Linked DNA regions of Rhodospirillum rubrum ATCC 11170. The main gene of each other region encodes a partner of the protein of the gene in region 2 in a complex. Links are inferred from orthologs where the notes say so. Each region holds a gene or a part of one and is shown on either strand. Other genes may lie near its edges.

Region 1 (3,289 bases), 2.8 Mb from region 2 along the record:
GACTTCGTCGTCGGAAAGATCATTCACCCGGCGGTTTTCGGCAATGCCGGTCCGCTCACAGATTTCGCCCGCCTTCGTCCGGCCAATGCCGTAGATATAGGTCAGAGCGATGCATACCCGCTTATTCGACGGGATGTTTACGCCAGCTATACGCGCCAAGGCCCGTACTCCCTAACTCTGTTTCAAGTCGTCTCGAACACTAAAAAAAAACGCGAAACGCGGTCTCGCGCAGCCTTGGCCCGTAAGGGAAACCGAGGCGCGGGATTATAGGGACAATCCCGCCTGAGTCAACCTCGGTAAGCCCCCTTAGCAGTCGCCAAGAATTCCCTCAAGTTCCCTGGTCACGGCGTCAACCGGCAAGGTGCCGTCGACCACGTGAAGCAGGCCCTTCTGCCCGTAGTAAGGCAGGATGGGCGCCGTCATGCCGTGATAGATATCAAGGCGCTTGCGCAGGGTGTCTTCGTTGTCATCGGCGCGAACGCTACCCGCGTCGGCCTCGGCCGCCCGTTTGCGGATGCGATCGAACAAGATGGAATCATCCACCCGCAATTCGATCACCGCGTCGAGTTTCAGACCCTTGTCGGCAAGCATGACGTCAAGGGCTTCGGCCTGGGGAACGGTGCGCGGGAATCCGTCAAGAACGAAACCGTTCGCGCAATCCGTCTCGTCGATTCGCTCGGCGATCATGCCGACCATGATATCGTCGGAAACCAGCTTGCCCGCATCGATGATCGCCTTGGCCTGACGGCCAAGATCGGTGCCGGCGGCCACGGCGGCGCGCAACATGTCGCCGGTGGAAAGCTGCTTCAACTGGTACTTCTTCTCAAGGCGCTGAGCCTGGGTGCCTTTGCCGCCCCCCGGCGGTCCCATGAAAATGACGCGCTTGCCCGTCATCCGCGTTTCCCCCGCAACTTCGACTTCTTGATAAGGCCCTCGTACTGATGGGCCAACAGGTGAGACTGAATCTGCGCGACCGTGTCCATCGTCACCGTGACCACGATCAGCAGACTGGTGCCACCGAAGTAGAAGGGCACGCCGACTTTCGAGATCAGAAATTCAGGCAGGATCGAAATGAAGATCAGGTAGATCGCCCCGACCGCCGTCAAGCGGGTCAGCACATAGTCGAGGTATTCCGAGGTATTGCGGCCGGGCCGGATACCGGGAATGAACCCGCCGTACTTCTTCAGATTCTCCGCCGTATCCTCGGGATTGAAGACGACAGCGGTATAGAAGAAGGCGAAGAAGGCGATCAAAGCGGCATAGAGCGCCATGTAAAGCGGCTGGCCGTGACCAAGCAGAGTGGTGATCGTCGTCAGCCACTCGGGGCCCTGACCGGCCGAGAACTGGGCGGCGGTCATCGGCAGCAGCAGAATGGAGCTGGCGAAGATCGGCGGGATGACGCCCGGGGTATTGATCTTGAGCGGCATATGGCTGCTTTCGCCGCCATACATCTTATTGCCCTGCTGGCGCTTGGGATACTGGATCAGAATCCGCCGCTGGGCGCGCTCCATGAAAACGATGAAGGCGATGACGCCGACGGCCAGAACCAGGATACCCAGGATCACGGCGGGCGACAGCGCCCCGGTACGGCCCAATTCCAGCATGCCGACCAAGGCATGGGGCAATTGGGCGACGATGCCGGTGAAAATGATCAGCGAAATGCCATTGCCGACGCCGCGCGCGGTGATCTGCTCGCCCAGCCACATCAGGAACAGCGTGCCGCCCATCAGGGTGACGACGGTGGTGAAGCGGAAGAACATGCCGGCATCGTGGACGGCCGCCCCGCTCGAGCTGGTCATGCTCTCCAGGCCAACGGCGATGCCATAGGCCTGCAGGGCGGTGATCAGCACCGTCAGATAGCGGGTGTACTGGTTGATGCGCTTGCGGCCCGACTCGCCCTCTTTCTTCAGGGCTTCGAGCTGCGGGCTGATGGAGGTCATCAGCTGCATGATGATCGAGGCCGAGATGTAGGGCATGATGTTGAGCGCGAAGATGGTCATACGCGACAGCGCGCCACCGGCGAACATGTCGAACATGCCAAGGATGCCCCCGCCATTACGCGAAAAGACATCGGCCATCGCCTGGGGGTCGATGCCGGGCAGCGGGATATAGGTGCCCACCCGATAAACGACCAGCGCCGCCAGCGTAAACCAGATGCGCTTCTTCAGCTCGGTGGCCTTGGCGAAAACGCCAAAGTTCATATTAGAGGCGAGTTGTTCGGCGGCGGACGCCATCCGTCATGCTCCCGTCGGCCAGAGCGGCTTCAACCCGTTCACGACGCCAATCGAAGGCGACGGCCAAACCATGGCGACGGACAGCCGTTCATCCCAATGAAAATCTGAAGCGGTTTTCAGGCAGGGTCGGCGGCCGACCCTCCCTGAAAACGCCTCGAAGCGGAAGAATGGCCCGGGGGAGACGGCGCGACGCCCCCTCCCCCAGGCCGGAAATCTTTTAGACGGCGGCCGGAGCGGCTTCCGCCGCGGCGCCGGTGACGGTCAGCGTGCCGCCGGCCTTCTCCACGCCCTCGCGGGCGGTGGCGGAGGCGCCAGCCACTTCGATCGCCACCTTGACGCTCAGCTCGCCCTTGCCAAGAAGGCGAACGCCATCCTGGGAACGACGGACCAAACCGGCCTCGATCAAGGCCTTTTCGGTGATCACGGCCGTCGCGTCAAGCTTCTTGGCGTCGATGGCCTTCTGGATACGATCCAGATTGACCACCGCGAAGCTCTTGCGGGTGGGGTTGTTGAACCCACGCTTAGGCAGGCGACGATAGATGGGCATCTGCCCGCCTTCGAAGCCATTGATCGACACGCCTTCACGCGACTTCTGACCCTTGACGCCGCGGCCGGCGGTCTTGCCCTTGCCCGACCCGATGCCGCGGCCAACGCGGATGCGGTTTTTCGTCGCACCCGGGTTGTCGCGAAGCTCGTTCAGTTTCATAGCTTTGAAGCCCTACCTCAAACGTCTTCGACGCGAACCAGGTGGGCGATCTTGTCGATCATCCCGCGCACCGCCGGGGTATCCTCCAGCTCGCGCGTCCGGTTCATCTTGTTCAGGCCCAACCCGATCAGGGTGGCGCGCTGATCGGACCGACGTCCGATCGGGCTGCCGATCTGGGTGACCACGACGGTCTTGCTCGTCTCAGCCATCTCGCTCACTCCTACTCGGTGGCGCCAGCGGCGGCCGCGCCATCACGGCGAGCCACGATGTCGCCCACCTTCTTGCCGCGGCGCGCCGCGACCTGACGGGGAGCCTGGCTGTTGACCAGGGCATCGAAGGTCGCCTTGAT
Region 2 (3,551 bases):
CCATCGGGTCCGGTCAGGGTGGCGAAGGCGCCGATGACGATCGATCCGCTGATATTGATGACCAGCGTTCCCCAGGGAAAGCTTTGGCCGATCGCGCCTGCGATCAACCCCGAAAGCCAATAGCGCAGGGTCGAGCCCAGGGCTCCCCCGGCGGCGACGAATAAATAGGTCATGGCGCTGCGCACTTACCTCCGATGGATGGGGACCGGGCGGGCATAAAAAAACCCGCCTCCTCCTGCTTGGCAGGCATGGCGGGTTGTCACAAGGTCCCACCACGCATTTCTACGCGGTAGGAGTCATCAGCCTTTCGGCGGTTTCGGGAGACCCCATTCCCAGTATCGTCGGATCAGTATGCGCCCTGGCCGAGGGTGGTCAACAGGCAAAGCCGGCTAAAAGGCCGCTCGGGGCAGTTCCCTTCGGCGAAGCCGCACCTGTTGTGCGGTCCGCCGAAGGAAAACCCGTGGCCTCAGCCCATCGCCCCGTGGCAATGCTTGTACTTCTTGCCCGATCCGCAGGGGCAAAGCTCGTTGCGCGCCACCTTGCCCCAGGTTTCGGGATGGCCGGCCTCGCGGTCCGTCGCCGCCGGGGCGACGCCCGGCACCCCACCGCCGCCGATCGCCGGCTCGGGTTCGACGTGCTCGGCAAAGCCCTGGGGTTCGGGCGGCGGCGGCGGCGGATCCATGCGCAACTGCACATTCGCCAAGGTCATCGTCACCCGCTCGCGCAGATCCGAGAGCATGGTCTGGAACATCTCGAAGGATTCGGATTTGTATTCGTTCAGCGGATCGCGCTGGCCGAAGGCGCGCAGCGAAATACCCTGGCGCAGATGTTCGAGATGAAGCAGGTGCTCCTTCCACATGCCGTCGAGAATCTGCAAAAGCAGGCTCTTTTCAACCATGCGCATCACGTCTGCGCCGTATTCGGCCTCCTTGGCCGCCATCTTGGCCTCGACGTCCTTGGTCAGCCGCTCAAGGATCTCCTCGTTGGCGATGCCATCCTCGGAGGCCCAGTCGATGATCGGCAGATCAAGGCCGAAGACCCGGCGCACATCCTCGGCCAGCCCGGCGCTGTCCCATTCCTCGGGCATCGCCTTGGGCGGGATATGGGCATGGACGATGTCTTCGATCACTTCCTGGCGCATATCGGCCACGGTCTCGGAGACATCGGTGGTCACCATCAGATCGCGGCGCTGCTCGTAGACCACCTTGCGCTGGTCGTTCATCACGTCGTCGAACTTCAGCAGGTTCTTGCGGGTGTCGAAGTTGCGGGCTTCGACCTTCTGCTGGGCCTTTTCCAGGGCCTTGTTGACCCAGGGGTGGACGATCGCCTCGCCCTCTTCCAGCCCCAGCTTGCGCAGCATGCTATCCATGCGCTCGGAGCCGAAGATCCGCATCAGGTCGTCGTCGAGCGACAGATAGAAGCTCGAGCCGCCGGGATCGCCCTGTCGCCCGGTGCGGCCGCGCAGCTGGTTGTCGATGCGCCGGCTTTCGTGGCGCTCGGTGCCGATCACGTAAAGGCCGCCGGCCGCCAGGGCCTGGGCCTTCTTCTTCTCGATGTCGGCGCGCAGTTCGGCTTCCTTGGCGGCGCGCTGCTCGGGCGTGGCGTCGGCAGGCAGTTCGCGGGCCATGCGCATATCAAGATTGCCGCCCAGCTGAATATCGGTGCCGCGGCCGGCCATATTGGTGGCGATGGTCACCGCCCCGGGAACGCCGGCCTGGGCGATGATGAAGGCTTCCTGCTCGTGGTAACGGGCGTTGAGCACCTGCGGCTTGACCTTGGTGGTCGTGCGCATCAGCTCGGCCAGATATTCCGATTTTTCGATCGAGGTCGTGCCGACCAACACCGGCTGGCCGCGCTTCTGACATTCGGCGATCTGCTTGGCGATCGCCTCGTATTTCTCGCGCGAGGTGCGATAGACCTCGTCGTCCTTGTCCTTGCGGATCATCGGCCGGTTGGTCGGGATCTCGACCACCGCCAGCCCATAGATCTCCATGAACTCGTTGGCTTCGGTCAAGGCCGTGCCGGTCATGCCCGACAGCTTGGGATACATGCGGAAATAGTTCTGGAAGGTGATCGAGGCCAGGGTCTGGTTCTCGGGCTGGATCGATACGCCTTCCTTGGCTTCAAGGGCCTGATGCAGACCATCGGAGAAGCGCCGCCCCTCCATGGCGCGGCCGGTGAACTCGTCGATGATCACCACCTTGTCGTCGCGCACCATGTAATGGACATCGCGTTCGAACAGGGTATGGGCGCGCAGGCCCTGGGTGGCGTGGTGAAGCGCCGTCACATTGCGGGTTTCATAAAGATTGCCCTCGGCCAGCAGACCGGCCTCGCGCAGCAGTTCCTCGATGTGATCGGAGCCTTCCTCGGTATAGGTGACCGAGCGCGCCTTTTCGTCCTTTTCGTAATCGGCGGGTACCAAGCGCGGCATCAGCTTGTCGACCGCCTGATAGAGGGCCGAGCTGTCCTCGGCCTGACCCGAGATGATCAAGGGCGTGCGCGCCTCGTCGATCAGGATCGAGTCGACCTCGTCGACGATGGCATAGGCGAAGGGCCGCTGGACCATGTCCTCCAGGCGATACTTCATATTATCGCGCAGGAAATCGAAGCCCAGTTCGTTGTTGGTGCCATAGGTCACGTCGCAGGCGTAAGCGGCGCGGCGGCCGCCGTCATCAAGCTCATGGATGATGACGCCGACGGTCAGGCCGAGGAAGCGGTAAACCTTCGCCATCCACTCGGCATCGCGCTTGGCCAGATAATCGTTGACCGTGACGACGTGAACGCCCTTGCCGGTCAGGGCGTTCAGATAGACCGGCAGGGTGGCGACCAGGGTTTTTCCCTCGCCCGTGCGCATCTCGGCGATCTTGCCGCCATGCAGAACCAGCCCGCCCATCAGCTGCACGTCGTAATGACGCTGGCCCAGGGTGCGTTTGGCGGCCTCGCGCACGGTGGCGAAGGCATCGACCAGAATATCGTCGAGGGTTTCCCCCTCGGCCAGCCGGCTTTTGAGCCAGGGGGTGCGGGCCGCGAGGTCGGCATCGGACAGACCTTGCACCTCGCTTTCCTTGGCGTTGATGGCCGCGACCGTTTTGACAAGGCTTTTGACGATACGGTCGTTGGCAGATCCGAAAAGCCGCCGGGCAATGGCGCCGAACATGCGTACCTCGAAGGTCAGGGTGACGGGCAGGCAAAGGCCCCCGGAACGGAAACGAAAGCCCGGGATCCGAGGCGAAGAGATAGAGCGAGGGACCTTCCCTGTCAAACGAAAGCCCCTGCTTTTCCCCCGGCTTCAAGAAGCGCGGCGGCGATGGGAACGCGAGTCTCCCCAACGGATTTCGATGCGACCTTTAAGGGGTTGCGCCCCAAGAGCGGCCCGTAGAGGATGATAAAGACGAAAAGGACCGCTCTATCATGGCAAGGCGAAAACCAGAACCCCGGCGGGTCATCGCGCGCAGTTCAAGCGATGACAAGCGCCGGCTTCGTGATCCCGTTCCCCCAGAAAGCTGGCTTCTTGACCTAGCAAGCCGGGCGTCCTTTGCCGGCCACCCAAA

What was found.
Region 1: the proteins of secA (region 2) and secY are in contact, whole or in part, in a crystal structure (PDB 3DIN), measured with the Thermotoga maritima proteins. The link is inferred for Rhodospirillum rubrum ATCC 11170 from one-to-one orthologs. Residues at the interface, in WP_004082002.1 of Thermotoga maritima: Glu261, Ala262, Arg263, Lys300, Ala301, Arg302, Thr303, Ile304, Ile305, Leu323, Tyr324, Asp325, Pro326, Val329, Ser330, Tyr333, Ile336, Lys340, Phe345, Val349, Glu363, Phe364, Tyr374, Ser375, Gly376, Gly377, Glu393, Ile395, Thr482, Ser483; in WP_004081795.1 of Thermotoga maritima: Glu108, Gly109, Glu110, Glu111, Ala236, Glu237, Arg238, Arg239, Ile240, Thr241, Ile242, Gln243, Tyr244, Ala245, Arg246, Arg247, Val248, Thr249, Gly250, Arg251, Arg252, Val253, Tyr254, Gly256, Ala257, Ser258, Thr259, Tyr260, Leu261, Pro262.

Annotation. Positions count from the first base shown.
Region 1 is NC_007643.1:3,096,469-3,099,757, forward strand. What follows is about bases 63-3,036. They hold secY (preprotein translocase subunit SecY), read right to left. Parts: upstream 2,235-3,036; coding sequence 891-2,234; downstream 63-890. Other genes in these bases: rpsM (30S ribosomal protein S13), read right to left, coding at 63-159; RRU_RS13775 (adenylate kinase), read right to left, coding at 307-894; rplO (50S ribosomal protein L15), read right to left, coding at 2,452-2,940; rpmD (50S ribosomal protein L30), read right to left, coding at 2,958-3,036. Also shown: more of rpsM, read right to left, coding at 1-62; more of rpmD, read right to left, coding at 3,037-3,149; rpsE (30S ribosomal protein S5), read right to left, coding at 3,161-3,289. UniProt on the Escherichia coli protein: The central subunit of the protein translocation channel SecYEG. Consists of two halves formed by TMs 1-5 and 6-10.
Region 2 is NC_007643.1:289,867-293,417, reverse strand. The notes cover bases 267-3,502. They hold secA (preprotein translocase subunit SecA), read right to left. Parts: upstream 3,158-3,502; coding sequence 467-3,157; downstream 267-466. Other genes in these bases: RRU_RS01230 (hypothetical protein), read left to right, coding at 3,412-3,502. Also shown: fluoride efflux transporter CrcB, read right to left, coding at 1-173; more of RRU_RS01230, read left to right, coding at 3,503-3,551. UniProt on the Escherichia coli protein: Required for protein export, interacts with the SecYEG preprotein conducting channel.